Regions from separate parts of the Thalassobacillus sp. B23F22_16 genome, predicted to be linked through region 2. Evidence: a T-box and tRNA genes for the amino acid it is inferred to sense, from the RefSeq annotation. Region 2 holds a T-box; the other holds one or more tRNA genes.
What was found. A T-box is a leader RNA that pairs with one kind of tRNA and senses whether it is charged. The one in region 2 lies ahead of ileS (isoleucine--tRNA ligase), so its partner is inferred to be a tRNA-Ile.

Region 1: it has a tRNA-Ile gene. The T-box ahead of ileS (isoleucine--tRNA ligase) is inferred to sense a tRNA for this amino acid. The anticodon was not compared.

The regions. Positions count from the first base shown of each region.
Region 1 covers NZ_JBIEKD010000029.1:33,963-43,859, reverse strand. The annotation lists gene ACGTNI_RS17560 (DUF1189 family protein) at 1-146, opposite strand, end outside; gene ACGTNI_RS17555 (Na/Pi cotransporter family protein) at 342-1,976, shown strand; tRNA gene ACGTNI_RS17550 (tRNA-Asn) at 2,216-2,287, shown strand; tRNA gene ACGTNI_RS17545 (tRNA-Met) at 2,296-2,372, shown strand; tRNA gene ACGTNI_RS17540 (tRNA-His) at 2,402-2,477, shown strand; tRNA gene ACGTNI_RS17535 (tRNA-Ile) at 2,481-2,557, shown strand; tRNA gene ACGTNI_RS17530 (tRNA-Ser) at 2,566-2,658, shown strand; tRNA gene ACGTNI_RS17525 (tRNA-Phe) at 2,728-2,800, shown strand; gene ACGTNI_RS17520 (superoxide dismutase) at 3,049-3,660, shown strand; gene ACGTNI_RS17515 (MFS transporter) at 3,761-5,038, shown strand; gene ACGTNI_RS17510 (peptidoglycan D,D-transpeptidase FtsI family protein) at 5,120-7,264, shown strand; gene ACGTNI_RS17505 (PstS family phosphate ABC transporter substrate-binding protein) at 7,421-8,383, shown strand; gene pstC (phosphate ABC transporter permease subunit PstC) at 8,506-9,453, shown strand; gene pstA (phosphate ABC transporter permease PstA) at 9,453-9,897, shown strand, end outside.
Region 2 covers NZ_JBIEKD010000002.1:26,204-36,100, reverse strand. The annotation lists gene lspA (signal peptidase II) at 1-348, opposite strand, end outside; gene ileS (isoleucine--tRNA ligase) at 505-3,261, opposite strand; T-box leader at 3,383-3,612, opposite strand; gene ACGTNI_RS02735 (DivIVA domain-containing protein) at 3,685-4,194, opposite strand; gene ACGTNI_RS02730 (YlmH family RNA-binding protein) at 4,283-5,056, opposite strand; gene ACGTNI_RS02725 (YggT family protein) at 5,780-6,043, opposite strand; gene ACGTNI_RS02720 (cell division protein SepF) at 6,048-6,494, opposite strand; gene ACGTNI_RS02715 (YggS family pyridoxal phosphate-dependent enzyme) at 6,521-7,189, opposite strand; gene pgeF (peptidoglycan editing factor PgeF) at 7,191-8,015, opposite strand; gene ACGTNI_RS02705 (YlmC/YmxH family sporulation protein) at 8,079-8,345, opposite strand; gene sigG (RNA polymerase sporulation sigma factor SigG) at 8,654-9,433, opposite strand; gene sigE (RNA polymerase sporulation sigma factor SigE) at 9,552-9,897, opposite strand, start outside.

The sequences.
Region 1 (9,897 bases), on a different contig from region 2:
AATAACATACTGATGAGTACTGGAAGAAGTACGATTAAACTGAGAAAAAACAAATAGCCGATTGCCTTTCCTATTGGTTGGAATCGAAAAGCACTGATTAGTTTAAATTGATAACAGCTTTTTATAAGTAGTTGGGTTTTGCTCATGACTCATTCTCCTTTATACCCTTCTAATAGTAAATCAGCTATTCAATGAGGACAAGAAAAATATAAGTTCCTGTTTGTAAATTTAATGTTAAATTTCGCGTATTCCCTTTACAAATGTTTCGCAGGTCATTAATAATGGTAGAGGTGTTTTAAAGAGAAACAAAACTTTGGATGAAAAGAAGGGGTGGACAACCGTTGGAAATCGATGTTCAACAAATGATATTTGAATTTATCGGCGGTCTGGGTATATTCTTGTTTGGTCTGAAATACATGGGAGACGGTCTGCAAAAATCCGCAGGTGACCGATTGAGGGATTTACTTGATCGCTTTACCTCCAATCCATTTATGGGGGTTCTTGCAGGTATTGTAGTAACCATTCTTATCCAGACAAGTACAGGTACAACTGTACTTACTATAGGACTGGTTAATGCTGGTTTCATGACATTCAGGCAGGCGATTGGTGTCATCATGGGTGCGAATATTGGGACAACCGTAACGGCATTCATTATCGGCCTTGAAATCAAAGCCTATGCATTGCCGATCATCGCAGTAGGTGCAATATTATTATTCTTCTTTAAAAATAAACGTATTTCTTACATTGGACAAATCGTGTTCGGTTTTGGTGCGCTATTCTTAGGCCTTGACATCATGGAAGGTGGAATGAAACCACTTCGTTCCATGGAGGTATTCCAGGAACTTACATTAAGCATGAGTGAAAATGCTATTCTTGGGGTTGTCATTGGTACTGTGTTTACCGTTATAGTCCAGAGTTCCAGTGCAACCATCGGAGTTCTGCAAGGTTTGTTCGCGCAAGGAGCGATGGACTTAAATGCAGCATTGCCGGTATTATTCGGTGATAACATCGGTACCACAATCACCGCTGTACTAGCTTCCATTGGTGCCAGCATTGCAGCCAAGCGTGCGGCTATGGTTCACGTTATCTTCAATATTGTCGGTACAACCATTTTCCTGATCATTTTACCGCTATTTGAATTATTCGTAAGGTATTTAAGGGATACTCTTTCCCTTAACCCTGAAATGACAATTGCGTTCGCTCACGGAAGTTTCAACGTAACCAATACAATTATTCAGTTCCCATTGATTGCTGTACTCGCATGGATTGTCATCAAACTGGTTCCAGGCGATGATTCTGTTATGGAATTCAAACCTCAGCATCTTGACCCGATCTTTATTGATCAGTCACCTGCCCTGGCACTTGATCAGGCAAAAGAAGAGGTCCTGAAAATGGGTGAATTATCATATAAAGGGCTGGAAGAAACAAGCAATTACTTGAATAATCAAAAGCCAAAACATGCAGAGGTAGCACTTCAGCTTGAAGATGCACTGAATAATCTGGATAGAAAAATAACAGATTATCTTGTGCAATTATCTGTGGCTCCATTGACTGATGAAGATAGCCGGAAGCACTCCGCCCTTCTTGATTCAGTAAGAGATTATGAACGTATCGGAGACCATTTTGAAAATATTGTTGAATTAATTGATTATAAAATTTCGAATAAGGTTGATTTGACAGGTCAGGCCCAAGAAGATCTAAATGAAATGTTCAACTTGACGGCTATAACTGTTAAACAGGCAACCAAAGCTTTAGAAACCATGGATCGTGAAGAAGCTTTGGCAGTAGTTCAAAAAGAGGATCAAATTGACCAGATGGAAAGAAACTACCGTAAGAAGCACATCCTGCGTTTGAATGAAGGTTTATGTACCGGACAAGCAGGTATTGTGTTTGTAGATATTATCAGTAACCTGGAGCGTATTGGAGATCACGCAGTAAATATCGCCGAGGAAGTTTTAGGTGAAGAGGACCAATAAGACAAGCGCGCCTGCGGGCGCGCTTTATCTTTTAAAAAAGTCCTTGAAAGCATGTGAGGAACGTGCTATATTATTTCTGTTGCTTTTAAATCCAACATTTTTTCTTGGTTGACACCCATGAGAATACATGATATATTATATTTCGTCGCTTCCACAAAGTAACCCACTTTCATAATCCTATTGGAAGCAATACATACTGCATAAAAGCTTAGTTATCACCCAAAATATATTGATATTATTCCACCGTAGCTCAGTGGTAGAGCAATCGGCTGTTAACCGATTGGTCGTAGGTTCGAATCCTACCGGTGGAGCCTTACATGTCGGCGTAGCTCAGCTGGCGAGAGCGTACGGTTCATACCCGTAAGGTCGGGGGTTCGATCCCCTCCGCCGACACCATACATATTAAAACTATATACATTCACATGGCGGTCGTGGCGAAGTGGTTAACGCACCGGATTGTGGTTCCGGCATACGTGGGTTCGATCCCCACCGGTCGCCCCATGTGGACCCTTAGCTCAGCTGGTTAGAGCTATCGGCTCATAACCGATCGGTCGCAGGTTCGAATCCTGCAGGGTCCACCATTTTTTGCGGAGGAGTACCCAAGTCTGGCTGAAGGGAGCGGTCTTGAAAACCGCCAGGGGCTTCACGGCCCGCGGGGGTTCGAATCCCTCCTCCTCCGCCATTTTTTCATAAGTGAAAAAAAACAAAAGTCAGTACACTAATTATCAGTTAACTGAATAATACCCATAATGGCTTGGTAGCTCAGTCGGTAGAGCAACGGACTGAAAATCCGTGTGTCGGCGGTTCGATTCCGTCCCAAGCCACTTTCTGGAATTGACTACAAATGCTGCTGTAAACGCAGCATTTTTTTTATACTTTTCAAAGGGTAAATGTTTGAATAGACTTCGATTAGGTAACATTATATATGCAGCGTGTTTAAAAAAGATAAATAAGAATATGCATAATATTTGCAACACTTCAAAGGCTTTGTTACATTTGCATTAGAGGCTTAAAAGTAGTAATACTGCTTCCAAGCACTTATGTACATATTCTAAAAAGGAGGAATTTCTTTATGGCTAAATTTGAACTACCTGAACTACCTTACGCTTATGACGCACTAGAACCACACATCGACAAGGAAACAATGAACATCCACCACACGAAGCACCATAACACCTATGTTACGAAATTGAACAATGCATTGGAAGGTCATCAGGATTTAGAAAGCAAATCCTTGGAAGATCTCATTGGCAACCTGGATGCTGTACCTGAAGACATTCGTAATGCTGTCCGTAACAATGGCGGTGGACATGCAAACCACACTCTATTCTGGCAGATCATGTCTCCAAACGGTGGAGGAGAGCCATCAGGAGATCTAGCTAATGCTATTAACGAAAAGTTTGGCAGCTTCGAATCCTTTAAAGAAGAATTCGAAAAAACAGCAACTGGTCGTTTTGGTTCTGGTTGGGCATGGTTAGTCGTTAATAACGGCAACCTTGAACTCACTGATACGTTGAACCAGGACTCTCCGATTATGGAAGGTAAAACTCCTGTATTAGGATTGGACGTATGGGAGCATGCGTATTATCTTAAGTATCAAAACAAGCGTCCGGATTATGCAAAAGCATTCTGGAACGTAGTGAATTGGGAAGAAGTTTCTAAACGCTACCAAGAAGCAAAATAATGATAAACTAAGCGCGGACCAAGGGTCCGCGCTTTTTTCATGTGCATATCTCCACTCTGTTTGCAGAGACTAAGGAATGACAGTAAAGGAGATTGGAGATATGAAAAAATTATTACATTCCCTCTTAGGGCCGACGGAAGTGAATAAAGACTTACTGCTATTGCTGTTGATAGGTGGACTTTACTCGTTAGGAATATTTTTGTCGAATACTTTTGTAAACGTTTATCTTTGGAAACAATCCAGTGAATATACTGCTATCGCATTGTATAACTTAAGCATCTATATACTCCAGCCGGTGACTTTCATCATTGCCGGAAAATTTGCGAAAAAGGTGGACCGTGTAGTTGTCTTACGTGCAGGGGTTATTTTTTTGTCCTTGTTCTTTTTGACGGTCTTGATCGTAGGCGAAAAAGCTGCCAGCTTTAATATATTGCTTGGCGGTTTATTAGGCATTGGTTATGGGTTTTACTGGCTTGCGTTTAATGTACTTACCTTCGAAATCACGGAACCGGATACCCGAGATTTCTTTAATGGTTTTCTTGGTTTGCTTCAGTCTTTTGGCGGTATGGTTGGTCCCATATTAGCTGGGCTGATTATTGCCAATATGGCTGCATTTACAGGATATACGGTGATCTTCACCATTTCATTTGTTCTCTTTATTTGTGCGGTTGTTACCAGTTTCTTTCTGCAACGCAGAAAAGCTAAAGGTAACTTTTCTTTTCAACGAATTTTCCAGGAGCGAAAAAGCAATAAGAATTGGGGGAAGATATTACACGCCCATGTATTCCAAGGGCTGAGGGAAGGGACTTTTTTATTTGTTATTTCCATTTGGGTTTATATAGCTACCCAAAGTGAGCTTTCTTTAGGTATGTTTAATCTTGTATATTCCGGAAGTGCATTTGTCCTTTATTTTCTGGCAACCAAGTGGATAAAACCTCGAATGAGGAAATGGGCAATATTCGCAGGAGGGGTTTCTTTATACCTTGCGCTCTCCATTTTATTGATTAATGTAAATTTCACTACATTGTTGATTTATGCAGCTGTGATTGGAATTTCTTACCCAATTCTATATGTGCCTTACATTTCACTGACTTACGATGTAATCGGAAAATCTTGGAAAGCGGCGGAAATGCGGATTGAATATATTGTGGTGCGAGAATTGTTCTTGAATGCCGGAAGAGTAGCTTCGATTCTTATATTCCTGCTGGGTATTACTTTGTTTTCTCCGGAACGAGCGATACCTTTCATCTTGCTTCTGGTAGGATCTGGACATTTCTGGATTTACTTTTTTGTAAAAGGGATTGATCTTAGAAAAGAAGAAGAATCAGAAAGTGCATATGTTACGGATACAACTATGACAACCAGTAAAAACCCTTAAATATCCCTATTGGCAACTATTTTAATATGTTGGAAAATGTTATAATAGTTGGGTGAATTTTGATAGGTAAGGGGGAGGACGATGGGGAAAAGCAAAAAGAAAAAATCGCATCTTCCTTTAAGAATGAATATTTTATTCTTTGTGATTTTTTTACTATTCGCTTCGTTGATACTTCAGTTGGGCGTGGTTCAAATTTTATATGGAGAAGATGCCCAGGAAGAAATCAACCGAACAGAAAATACAACGATTCATACACCGGTGCCGAGAGGGAAAATGTTTGACCGGTTTGGACGTGTGATTGTTGATAATGAACCACTCTATTCGATTACTTATACCCCTCCTAAAGGGGTACAGCCAATGGACCGTCTCAAGCTTGCAGAAGATTTAGCCGAGTTTATCAGTATGGGCGAAGAGGAAGAATTGAAAAAAATTGTCCGTGAACGTGACTTGAAAGAGTATTTTTACCTGCTGAATGAAGAAGAAGTCAGAGAACGGGTCTCACAAGAAGAATCAGAAGACTTATCCGGAGGAGAAGAATACCAGCTTTTGCTGGACCGGATTACAGAAGAGGAAGTCGAATCGATTCCATTTGAAAAATACCAGGTGATTGCAATAAAGAAAGAGCTCGATCAGGCTTCTGCTCTGGCCCCTCATATCATTAAAAATGATGAGATAACCATCGAAGAATATGCATCAGTGGCGGAGCACCTGAATCAGCTTCCTGGAATAAACGTAACATCAGACTGGAACAGGAAATACCCGTATGAAGGCACGTTCCGTAATTATATTGGCACCATAACTACTGCTGAACAGGGGATTCCAAGAGCGAACCAGGATTATTATTTATCCCTTGATTATAGTCGTAATGACCGAGTCGGTAAAAGTGGCCTGGAAGAAAAATATGAAAGTATACTAAGAGGATCAAAAGAAAAAATCCGCTATGAAACGGATAAGAAGAACAATATCGTAAATACCGAGGTGGTCAGAGAAGGGTCACGTGGTGATGATCTTGTTCTATCGATTGATATAGAACTCCAGCAGCAGGTGGATGAGATTGTTAAAAAGCGATTGAAAGAAGAGATTGCCCGCCAGCCTTATAAAAATCGGTTCCTCGAAGATGCCATGGTTGTTATGATGGACCCTAATACCGGTGAAGTTTTGGCGGTATCTGGTATGTACTATAACCGGGACAGGGAATCTGGAGAGCCTGAAGTGGTCGATCACTCCTATAAAGCTATCCAGGCACAGCATTTACCAGGGTCAACTGTGAAAGGTGCCACCGTTTTAATGGCGTTACAGGAAGGTGTCATGCAACCTGGTGAATCCATTTATGATAGAAAGTTGTATGTCTCAGACACAGTAAAAGGTTCTTACAGGAACTTAGGACCTGTAAATGACATAACAGCACTTCAGAAATCTTCCAACGTATATATGTTTTTAGCGGGATATCGAATTGGCGGTGAAACATATGTGCCACGTAAGCCCATAGATTTCAAATCTGGCACCTATAATAAATTCTTATATAACTTTAATCAATTTGGGTTAGGCGTTCCAACTGGTATTGATATGCCTTCTGAGGCCACTGGGGTGATTGGTGAAAAGCCTATTCCTGGTACCCAATTAGACTTTTTGATAGGTCAGTATAATTCTTATACAACAATGCAACTTGCACAGTATGTTTCTACAATAGCGAATGATGGCTATCGGATACGCCCTCATTTGGTAAAGGAAATTAGGGAGCCATCCAATGAGATGGAGCAATTAGGTTCCGTCAAAGAAAACGTCAATACAGATGTATTAAACCGCATTGACATGGAAGAAAAATACATTGATCGAGTGAAGTTAGGTTTTCAATACGCCTTTCAAAGACAGGGTGGAACCGCATATAGCACATTCAAGGATGTAGATTACAGGCCGGCAGGGAAGACAGGAACAGCACAAAATTTTATGTTTCCAAAAGACAGCAATGGAAATACCACTAAAATTGAAACCGAAAATTTAACGATGGTTGGCTATGCCCCACATGATAAACCGGAAGTAGCCTTCTCTGTAGTTGTTCCTCATGTTGGAAAACAGATTGGCTCTTCCATCAACAAAGATATATCCAAGGACATCCTCGATGCTTATTTCGAACTGAAAAAGGAACGCAGCGAGAAAGGCATAGAAGATGTGGAAGAGAACCTCAACGAAGAAGAAAATGAGGCGTCCGACAATAACGAAGAGTAATACCTAAATGGTATTGCTCTTTTTTTATACGTCAAAATCTTATGGTTTACACAATCTTTACAATAGCTTCATTCCAGTTTAAAAGTCTCGCTTTATTATTGTACATGTAGTTGGCCAAGCCAACCGACAAAATAATGGAGTGTAGGGGGAAAAGAAATGAACCGTTTCAAGAATTATTCACTACTATTTACACTAGTCCTAATGCTGAGTGTGTTAGCAGCATGCGGCGGCCAATCAAATGGTGAGGCCGGTGAAGAGGGATCAGAGGAGTCTGTTTCTGGAAGTATCTCAGTTGACGGATCATCCACAGTATTTCCTATTATGGAAGCTTTGACTTATGAATATAACAAGGAAAACCCTGAAGTTAATGTTTCTGTGAATAGTTCCGGTTCCGGCGGTGGATTTAAAAAGTCTACCAAAGGTGAAATCGATCTAAGCAATGCTTCCCGACCGATTAAGGATGAAGAAAAAGCAGCCGCAGAAGAAAACGGTGTAGACCTCAAAGAGTTGGAATTAGCTTATGATGGACTTTCTATCGTAGTGAGCCAGCAAAATGATTTTGTTGAAGAACTTTCTGTAGAAGATTTGAAAAAAATCTTCTTAGATGGTAATGGTGCAACAAAGTGGTCAGACATTAATCCAGAATGGCCAGATGAAACAATCAAAATCTATAGCCCCGGTCATGATTCAGGTACTTTTGATTACTTTAACGAAGTAGTACTGGAGGATGAACCAATGAAAGAGGGTGCCAACACAACCCTTTCTGAAGATGATAACGTGCTGGTACGCGGTATTGAAAGTGACCCGAACGCCATTGGATTCTTTGGTTATGCGTACTACCAGGAAAATCAGGATAGCTTGAAAGTTCTTGGAATTAAAGATGGAGAAGGAAAAGCCGTAAAACCATCACCAGAAACCATTCAGGATGGTTCCTACACACCATTTTCCCGTCCATTGTTCACTTATGTAAATATGGATTCCTATAACGAAAAAGAACAAGTAAAAGATTTTACAGAATATATGTTGAACAATGCTGCGAAAGCGGCTGAACAAGTCGGCTATGTAGCCCTGCCTGAAGATGAATATCAGAAGCAATTAGAATCACTGCAATCAGAATAAGAAATAGGCTAAGTAAAATTCAGCGGGGGGGTGGGGCTTTTTTAGCCTCACCTTGCTGTTGTGTAAAAGAGAACGCCTGGTGATAAACAGAAATTCCTTTTACGGATGAGAGGGGATTGAGGATGGAAAAAGCTTTTAAAGACGAAACGATTGATTTGGATGTTCAAGCACTAATCGATAATAAACGTAAGAAGAAAAGTATTTCAGGTAAGATAGAGAAACTTGTTCCTGCATTTTTATTGTTATGTGCGAGTGTAAGTGTTTTGACAACAGCAGGGATTCTCTTTACGTTACTTCGGGAATCGATCACCTTTTTTAGCAGCACATCTATTTTTGATTTTTATACTGGAACACAGTGGTCGCCATGGAGCGGGCATTTTGGAGTATTACCTTTGATTACTGGTACTTTATTGATTACATTGATTGCTGCAATCGTAGCTGTGCCTTTAGGTCTGATGTCTGCTATTTTTTTGAGTGAGTACGCAAGTAATCGTGCACGCAAGATCATCAAGCCAACATTAGAGGTGCTTGCAGGAATTCCAACGGTTGTATATGGATTTTTTGCACTTACCTTTGTCACGCCGTTGCTGAAGAGCTTTTTACCTGGGCTGGGAGTTTTCAATGCCTTAAGTGCAGGTATTGTAGTGGGAATCATGATTATCCCAATGATTGCTTCCCTTTCAGAAGATGCGATGAATTCCGTACCGAATAACTTACGTGAAGGTGCGTTGGCTTTAGGAGCTACGAAGTTGGAAGTGGCGTTTAAAGTGGTTCTTCCTGCGGCTTTTTCAGGAATTATGGCATCTATTGTTCTTGCTATTTCTCGGGCCATCGGTGAAACAATGATCGTCGTTATAGCTGCAGGAGCATCACCAGCGTTAACATTTGACCCGACCCGTTCGATTCAGACGTTGACTGCATTTATTGTCCAGGGCGCGACTGGGGATACTACCTTCGGCTCAACCATATATTATAGTATTTATGCTGTAGGAGCTACTTTGTTCATATTCACATTGCTCATGAACATGCTATCCCAGTATATCTCATGTAAGTTCAGGGAGGAATACTGATGCTGGATACAAATCAGAATAATATTCAAAAAAGAATTCGTGGCAGGGTACTGTTAAATAATGTACTGAAAGTATTATTTTTCTCTTCGACAACTGTTGGACTGATTTTTCTGGCGTTATTGTTATATCGTGTACTGACTCAAGGAATTGGCTATTTAAATGGGAATTTCATTTCAAATTTTCCTGCCCCATATCCTGAAGAAGCTGGTATTTTTGCAGGATTAATCGGATCGATTATGTTGATTGGCATCGTTGCACCAGTAGCAATTGTTATTGGTGTCGGTACTGCTATTTTCTTAGAGGAATATGCTTATAAAAACCGATGGACGAAATTCATACAGGTTAATATTCAAAATCTTGCGGGAGTACCGTCGATTGTTTATGGTTTGCTTGGCTTGACTTTCTTTGTTTATATGCTTCGCTTCGGTTATACCCTGATTGCCG
Region 2 (9,897 bases):
AAAATCAAAAAAGTCGACGACTTCTTTTCTGATCAGCCGGTCAATAAAGTTTCCAATTGCCCCCGCTAATAGCAAGGAGAGGGCAATCCCTGCCAATCTATATTTTTTACCATATTGGTGCATATAGTAGATAATGACTCCGACGACAATCAATGTCACGATATAAAAGAAAATCATCTGACCTTGCAAAATCCCCCATGCCGCCCCGCGATTGCGGTGGGAGGTCAAATAAAAAAAGTTTTCGATGATCGTAATGCTTTCTCCAAGGTACATATTCTTGACAACCATCCATTTTGACCATTGATCAAGCACGATCACAAAGCTAGCTATTATGTAATACCAGACCATAGGCTTCCTCCAAAATAATTATTCGATTCTACAATTGTACCACAAGTAGTTGTTAAGTGATATCTGGAAAAAAAATTTGTTTACATAATAATGATATAGTTACTTCCATGCAATTTTAAAGCCGTGTGCAGGTGCACACGGCTTTCTTACTACCTTTTAATTTTCGTAATGTTCTTTAACAACTGTGGCACAGCGGACGCACAATTCTGGATGATCGTCATCTTCTCCAACATCATCAGATGCTACCCAGCAGCGTTCACACTTATCGCCTTCATGCTTCTCGACATATACATCGACATGATCATATGCTTTGGCTTCTGGATGGGACAATGCCACCTCAGCATCGGATACAATCAATAACTGATGGAGGTGTTCGATATTCTTCAGAACACTTTGCGTTTGTTCCTCCTTAGGAACAATTGTCACGCGTGCCTCCAGTGATTTACCGATGACCTTTTCATTTCTTGCATCCTCTAAAGCTTTCAAAACATCATCACGAATATCCAGGAAGTGATCCCATTTAGCTTTAAGCTCTTCACTTTCAATAACAGCTACTTCCTCCGGCATATCCGTCAACTGGACACTTTCCTCGCTGACACCAGGGAGGTATTCCCATACCTCATCTGCTGTGTGAGGGATGATCGGCGCAAGAAGCTTCACGAGTGCAGTCAATGTTTCATAATAGACCGTCTGGATGCTTCTTCTGCGTGGATGGTCAGGCGCTTCGATATACAGGATATCTTTTGCAAAATCAAGGTAGAAGGAGCTTAAGTCGATCGTACAGAAATTATGGACCTGGTGGTAGATGACATTGAATTCATAGTTATCATAAGCTTCACGGACATTCTTGACCAGGTTGTTGAGACGCATTTTCATATAACGGTCGACTTCTTCCAGCTGATCATCCGGCACCGTATTAGCCGCCGGATTGAAATCATGCAGGTTTCCGAGCAGGAAGCGGAATGTGTTACGGATTTTACGGTAAACTTCTGATACCTGCTTGAGAATGTCATCAGACACCCGGACATCAGCCTGGTAGTCGGAGCTTGCCACCCACAAACGGATGATTTCCGCTCCCAGTTGTTTCGTAACTTTGTCAGGCAGAATGACGTTCCCAATCGATTTACTCATCTTACGACCATGGCCATCCAAAGCAAAACCATGACTCAAAATCCCTTTGAATGGTGCCTTTCCAGTCACAGCAACGGAAGTGGACAAGGACGAGTTAAACCAGCCGCGATATTGGTCGGATCCTTCCAGATAAAGGTCTGCTGGACGCTGCAGCTCTGGACGCTGATGCAATACCGCCTGATGAGAAGAACCAGAATCGAACCAGACATCCATGATGTCTTCTTCTTTGGTGAATTCTCCGTTCGGGCTATGTTCAGAAGTAAAGCCTTCCGGAAGCAAGTCTTTCGCTTCCCGTTCGAACCAGACATTCGAGCCGTGTTCCCGGAACAGTCCAGCAACGTGATCGATTGTTTCATCGGTGATGATCGGGGTGCCATCTTCTCCGTAGAATACAGGAATCGGAACGCCCCATGTACGCTGACGGGAAATACACCAGTCTTCACGGTCTCTCACCATGTTATATAGACGGGTTTCGCCCCAACGTGGTACCCATTTCACATTCTTGATTTCTTCCAGCAAGGTTTCACGGAAATCCTTGATCGACGCGAACCATTGGTCAGTTGCTCGGAAAATCGTCGGTTTTTTCGTTCTCCAGTCGTGCGGATAGGAGTGTGTAATGAATTCGAGTTTTTCTAATGCACCGACTTCTGTCAGTTTCTCGGTAATCGGTTTGTTGGCTTTGTCATAGAACATTCCTTCAAAACCTGGAGCTTCCTCTGTAAATACCCCTTTGTTGTCAACCGGACAGAGCACTTCAAGACCGTATTGCTTTCCGACCCAGAAGTCATCTTCCCCGTGGCCAGGTGCTGTATGGACACATCCGGTACCTCCATCTGTCGTAACATGATCACCCAGAATGACCAAAGATTCACGGTCATAGAATGGGTGCTGAGTCGTGACATGTTCTGCCTCTTTCCCTTTGAACGTTTGTACGACTTCATAATCTTCCCATTCCAATTTCTGCGTCACATCTTCCAGCAAGTCTTCCGCAATGACAAACTTGTTTTCACCAGTTTTTACAACGACATAGTTATAAGCCGGGTTCAAAGCAATCGCAAGGTTAGATGGGATCGTCCATGGCGTCGTCGTCCAGATAATGAATTTTTCATCCCCGTCAAACAACTCTTTACCATCTTTGACCTGGAAAGATACATAGATAGAAGGAGAACGCTTATCCTGGTACTCAATTTCTGCTTCCGCAAGTGCTGATTCTGAGGAAGGAGACCAATAGACAGGCTTCAACCCTTTGTAGATATACCCTTTTTTAGCCATTTCTCCAAAGACTTTGATCTGCTCCGCTTCATAGTCTTTATTTAATGTGACATAAGGATTATCCCAGTCACCGCGTACACCCATGCGCTTAAATTCTTTACGCTGATTGTCCAGTTGTCCCATCGCATAGTCCGCACACTTTTGGCGGAATTCGGCGACGGACATCTTTTTACGGTCGACCTTCTTCTTTTTTGTAAGTGCTGTTTCAATCGGCAGTCCATGTGTATCCCAGCCAGGGACATATGGTGCATGATAACCTGCCATTGATTTATAACGGACAATAAAATCTTTCAGGGATTTATTCAATGCATGCCCCATGTGCAAATCACCATTCGCATATGGAGGGCCATCATGAAGGACAAATAACGGGCGTCCCTCGGTTCGTTGCTGCACCTTTTCATATATGTTCATTTCTTCCCAGCGCTCTTGCATCTTCGGTTCACGGTTCGGAAGGTTTCCACGCATTGGGAAATCGGTCTTTGGCATCCGTAATGTGTCTTTATAATTCACTTCCATTTCCTCCTTACTCTTTCTGTGTGTGTATACTAGGAAAACCTTGCTTATCACCCTGCCTTAATGGCGTAAGCCTCAGTCTTTCTATTTAAAAATATAAAAAAGATCCTCACATCCCAAAAGGGACGAGAGGATCTCGCGGTACCACCCTTGTAGAACCGGCTTTTACACATGCCGATTCCGCTCTGTTGATCCGTATCGTGGATAAGGCGTCCATCTCTACTCATTGCTTTTCGAATGGAAAACTCGAGGGTGATTTTCCTTCAAGGCGCTGCTCCAGGCTTTCACCATCCCTGGATCGCTTAAGCTGCAAGCGGGCTTGAGTACTTTCCCTGTCATCGTTTATCGTTAAATATTCAGTTACTGCAGGAAATATTTCATGTTAATGAATTATATGTAATATTACTGCATACGTCAAGATTATTTTTCTACCATCTCTTTTTTCCCATCGACTTTTTCGTCAATTTCTGTTTCAAACACATGATCCCAGTCATCTGTATCAATCATATCCAGCTGGGCTTCAACGAGCATACGCAGACGTGTACGGAACACTTTGGCCTGTTTTTTAAGTTCTTCGACTTCGATGGCAATCCGGTGGGACTTTTGCAAGGCTTCATTGATGATCCGGTCAGCATTCTTCTCTGCTTCCTTCACAATCAGCTTCGATTCCTTACTGGCATTGTTTTTCACTTCTTCTGCTGTTTCCTGCGCTACCAGAATGGATTTATTCAGGGTTGTTTCGATATTTGTGAAATGTCCCAGGCGTTCATTCAACTGCTCCACTTTCTCTTCAAGGGATTTTTTATCACGAATGACCAATTCGTAGTCTTTGATGACCTGTTCGAGGAACTCATTGACTTCGTCTTCATCATAACCCCTAAAACCGCGTGTGAATTCTTTATTATGGATATCCAATGGTGTTAATGGCACACCAGCCACCTCCTCAAAGTATCGGACATTTTTTCGAGTTATATTCCCATTTCGACAAAACTTTTCAGATTCCTGCTTGTCCGGTTGTTTATTTTAGCCGGGAGATGACGACTTTGTATTTATCTTTTTTGGTTGTGCCTAAGACGTCTTGCAGTTTGCTGCGCCCTTTGCCACGTATCGAAATCATGTCCCCTGCTTCCAGTTTGAATGATGGGTCTTCAACGATACGAAAATTTACTTTTACCTGACCTTTATCTATGAATAATGCAGCTTTTTGGCGGGACATCCGGTAGATTTCTTTAACGACCGTATCGAGACGCAATGAGGAGACTGTCGTGTCCACCTGCTCCCATTCTTCATCGCTGGAGAGCATACGGTCAAAAGGTACTTCCTGAAACTGCACGGATGCTTTCTTGACCCCCTCCAGATTCATTCTTACATAATCAGCTATTTCACTTGCGACGATGATTTGAACAACCCCGTCTTTCACCACTAGGTCCCCCAGCTTTTTCCGCTTGATTCCTAAACTCATAAACGCACCAAGTACATCCGGATGGGAAAGCGTAACGAATTTTTCTGGATAGGATGCTTCAAGCAATGTTAGTTCAAAGTGCTCCGGTTCGATCTCTTCATAATAAGGGGCAAGAATAGCACGCTTACGTTCCGCTTCTTCATTTCCACCATAGAGCTTCCAGGTGTAGTCCGGGTGATTACCAAGCAGGCTCTCGAAAATGAACTGCTCCCTTGGGTCAAAAAAATCCGTCAACTTACTTTGGAAACTGCGGCCGACTTCTTCTTGCAAGGATAGTACTTGATCGATAAAAGGCTGCTCTTCTTTACGAAAATGCTGATAAATCTCCATTTCTATCTCTCCACTCCAAAATTATAAAACCAGACTCCATGATTAAACTAATAGCTGTTAACAGTGTTATTGGTTTACCATAGTGACCTATTCACCAAAAGGCCCGAAAAGTCGAAGACTTGATTTCAAGATATCTACGGTTCTTTACCATAATAGTGTCAGGGGCGGCTGGGAAACTACTCGCTTTCCTGCGGGGGAACCGGCAAGCCTCCTCGGTCGTTACACTCCCTGTGGGGTCTTGCCTAGTCCCTTCTCCCGCGGGAGTCTCGCAGTTTCCCAACCGCCCCATCCGAAAGATAAGAGAAACGAACCCCTGCAATAAATGAAGATGTATTCCACAAATCATATGGACCGATGATACAGATTATAAGCACGTTTTTATAAATAGCTCTCTCTATGCTTGTAGGGCGACATACCAATGTTTCCGTTTCTCTTATAAATTCAAGGAGGTCAGGGAAATTGCGAGACTCCGATGGGAGGATAGTACATGGTGAGATCCCGCAGGGCTTTAGCCCTAGGAAGCTCACCGTACGCCCATGGAAAGCGAGTGATTTTCCGGACCTCCGAAAGCTCAACATCAGCACGGAAACAGTTTCTCTTGAAACTGAGTCTTCAGTTAATGGGAGCTTTAATTTATCTGGGAAGTCCAGTATATACTGTTAACCACTATGTAAATAGCAAAAGAAAAGCCGCCGGTGGCAGCTTTGTTGGTCGTTATAAGTATTACATAAGCATGATATAGAGTTCCCGCAGTCCCATATTCGCAAAGTTAAGTACCAGGATGGCAACGATCGGCGAAATGTCAATCATACCAAGCGGCGGGATAATACGACGGAACGGCTCTAAAAACGGCTCACATATTTTCGCCAGGAACTGACCGAATTTCGATTCTCTCGCTCCAGGAAACCAGGACATAAAAATATAAATGATTAATGCCCAGCTGTAAATTTGTATTGCGTTAGTCAATAAAACGAATAGTTGCTGCATTTCCTTACCACCTTCTGTCTAAATCATCTTCCTGTGCCAATATTTCCGAAATTGACCCGGAAATTTCCACATTATCAGGGGTACAAAGGAACGTTTGCATTCCCAGCTTCTGAATGTCCCCTCCAATAGCATATACGGTCCCGCTTAAAAAATCCACAATCCGTTTCGCCTGATGATGGTCAACCCGTTGTAAATTGATGACTACCGCACGACGGTTCACGAGGTGATCGGCAATATCCTGAGCCTCATTGTAGTTGCGCGGCTCGCACAGCATCATTCGGGAAGAGGACTGGGCACTCTTTAAACTGACGACATTTTTTGCTTTTTGTTCCGGGTAGTTCTGTGGTTGACTTACTTGCTGACTTTTGTTCGATTCTTCCACTTCTTCTTCCATATATTCATATTCATCGTCTAAGGTAAAAAATGATTTGAATTTATTCTTCATACTCATCTCTCCATCACCTCAATCATTTAATATCAGCCTACCAGGCTGGATCCAAGCCGGATGCAGGTGGCACCTTCTTCAATCGCCAGCTTGTAATCATTACTCATCCCCATCGATAGCTCCTTACAAGGTGCGTGCGGATAGTGCTTGTCCCTGATCCGGTCGCGCATAGCCCGAAGCTTACGGAAGGTACCTCTGAGCATTTCTTCATCATCTACATGCGGGGCCATGGTCATCAACCCGACTACGTTGACATTCGGGTAGTCTTTCAGCCACTCGATGAATTCTTCTACCTCATCCAGGGCCAGTCCATGTTTAGATTCTTCGCCGCTTACATTCACTTGCACATAACAGGAAACCGGACTTTCGGCACGTTTGTTGATTTCCTTCGCCAATGATTTCCGGTCTAACGAATGAATGTAATCAACCTCGCCAATGATTTCTTTTACTTTCCGGGACTGCAACGAACCAATGAAATGCCACGTGGCATCATCCCCTATGGCTTGATACTTTTCCAAAAAACCTTTCATCCTGTTTTCACCAAGGTCCATGATTCCGGCTGCCAAAGCTTCTCTGGCTCTTTCAACAGTTACATATTTGGTTACAGCAACGACGGTAATTTCTTTTAGATCTCTGCCACAACTATTGCAAGCTTCTGCGATGTTGGTTTGAATTTCCTGCCATTTTGATTCCACACTCATGCTACACGTCTCCTTTTCCATCAGTAAAGCCTATGAATCCAAGCATTCGGCCTGTTTTCCCGTGATCACGGCGATGGGAAAAAAATACGTCTTCTTGTTCGTATGTACAATGCTCGGTTATTCGGATGTTCTGTTTCTTGATGCCGGCTCCAACTAGCACCAGTCGATTCAATTCTCTCAAATCTAACAGGAATTTTCCATCATTAAGCGGTTCTGTGACTAAATTTATATACTGTTCTTCAATGTTGTCGATTACTCTTTGATCCACTTCGTAATGTTTCTTACTGATAGAAGGACCGATGGTCACTTGAATATCTTCTCTCGATGCTCCTTCATTGATGAGAGCTGCCACCATCGAAGAAGCCATTCCGTTTACTGTCCCTTTCCAGCCAGCATGGGCGATTCCAACCCACCCGGCAGCAGGGGCATGGAAATATAACGGCACACAATCAGCAAAAAAGGCTGCCAATAATAAACCAGAGATATTAGTTATCAGGCCATCACAGCCTTTAACAGAAGTCCCTTGTTCCCATGCTCCTTTTCCGCCATCTGTTCGCTTGACAACAGCGACTTCTGTACCATGGACTTGTTCACCAATCACCCAGTTGTTTAACGGTATAGCCATGGAAGAAGCAAGAAGCCCGCGATTGGCGATGACGTCTTCTTCCTTATCGTTAACATGCAGTCCATGATTGAAGCTGGCATACGGCGGCGCGCTAACGCCGCCTTTCCTGCTCGTAAAACCAGCCTGCAACTTAGGGTGAGCCTGCATCCAGTCTTCTATTACGAATACCCTATCCTCTTTATGCGAAAACGGTTCTGTCATATTACCACCTCAGTTGCCCTATATTTTACCACATTACCAGTCACATTTCTTGTTATAATTCCATTATTCTATCTCATTTGTCGATTGAGGTGGAAGTGCAAAAGGTTTTTTTACCAGAATCACATCTGTGCCAATGTTAATAATCTGATCCCAGGGAATCACCGCCTCTTCATCTTTCCCGAATAACCCCATCATTTTCCCTTTTAGCGTAATTATGATTGCAATAACTTTGCCAGTGTTCACATCTATATCTAAATCAGCGATTTGACCGAGCCTTTCTCCCGTTTCGAGAGCGATGATATCCTTCAATTGTAATTCTGAAATCATCATATCCTATCACCTTCCTTGTTACATACTATGTAAGAAACGCTGATTACATGGATAGTTTTTTATACTTTAGGAAGTTTAATTTTGATTCAGTATAAAGGTATGAGAAAATACCAAGACTTTCGCCATAAGTAGTTGGCGACAAACTAAGTAAAGGTACTGCTGATTTTTATCTGGTGGTCTTTTGTCGGCACACGCATCAGTTGTTTCCCTTACACAAAGCAGTTTGATTACACGAAAAAAGTTCAGTTTTGGAGTACACCAAAACTGAACTAAAAGATGTTGGAACTTATTTTCTTTTTAACCTGGCATTATTCGAACATCGTCGTGTTCATTTCTTTGATAGCTGCTTTTTCAAGACGAGAAACCTGAGCTTGGGAGATACCGATTTCTTCTGCTACTTCCATCTGGGTTTTTCCCTGGAAGAAGCGCTTTGTCAAAATCATTTTTTCCCGCTCATTCAACCGTTTCATGCCTTCTCTTAGCGAGAGTTCATCCAGCCAGACCGAATCTTTATGCTTTTCATCCTTCAACTGATCCATCACAAAAATCGGATCTCCGCCATCATTATAGATTGGTTCAAATAACGAAACCGGGTCCTGGATGGCATCCATAGCAAACACAACATCTTCGTGTGGAACTCCCATTTCCTTAGCTATTTCCGCCGGCGCCGGATCCTTTGACCGTTCACTGATAAGTTTTTCCCGCATCTGTAACGCTTTATACGCAGTATCACGGAGCGAGCGAGAAACACGAATCGGGTTGTTGTCCCGTAAATACCTTCGTATTTCTCCAATAATCATCGGAACAGCGTAAGTAGAGAATTTCACGTTATGACTTAAATCAAAGTTATCAATCGATTTCATTAGACCAATACACCCAACCTGGAACAAATCATCGACATATTCACCGCGGTTATTGAAGCGTTGGATGACACTCAGCACAAGACGCAGGTTGCCATTGACTAGCTCCTCCCTGGCAGATTGGTCTCCGCTTTGCATTCGTTTAAATAATACACGCATTTCATCGTTTTTAAGTACTGGAAGCTTAGATGTATCTACACCACATATTTCAACTTTATGTCTAGTCACGGTATTAAACCCTCCCAGGAAGCTATTCAAAATTCAGTATCTCCCCGGGCTGGGAATAATATGCATTAGCTAAACTCGCTTATATAAGAATATACGTTCGAAAAAGTCCTTGAAAGTGCTATACCATCTTGTTGAATTCACGTTTCAATCTTTTAATAATTTTTTTCTCAAGCCTGGAAATATAGGATTGTGAAATACCAAGCATATCTGCTACATCTTTCTGTGTCTTCTCTTCCTTATCGACTAACCCGAAGCGCAGTTCCATGATCTGTTTTTCACGGTCGTTCAACTGTTCCAGCGCTTTCTTTAATAGCCGTTTGTCAACCTTGTCTTCAAGGTCTTTCGTAATGATGTCTTCCTCCGTTCCAAGAATATCGGACAACAGTAGTTCGTTTCCATCCCAATCTACATTCAATGGTTCATCAAAAGAAACCTCAGATTTCAACTTATTACTCTTTCTTAAA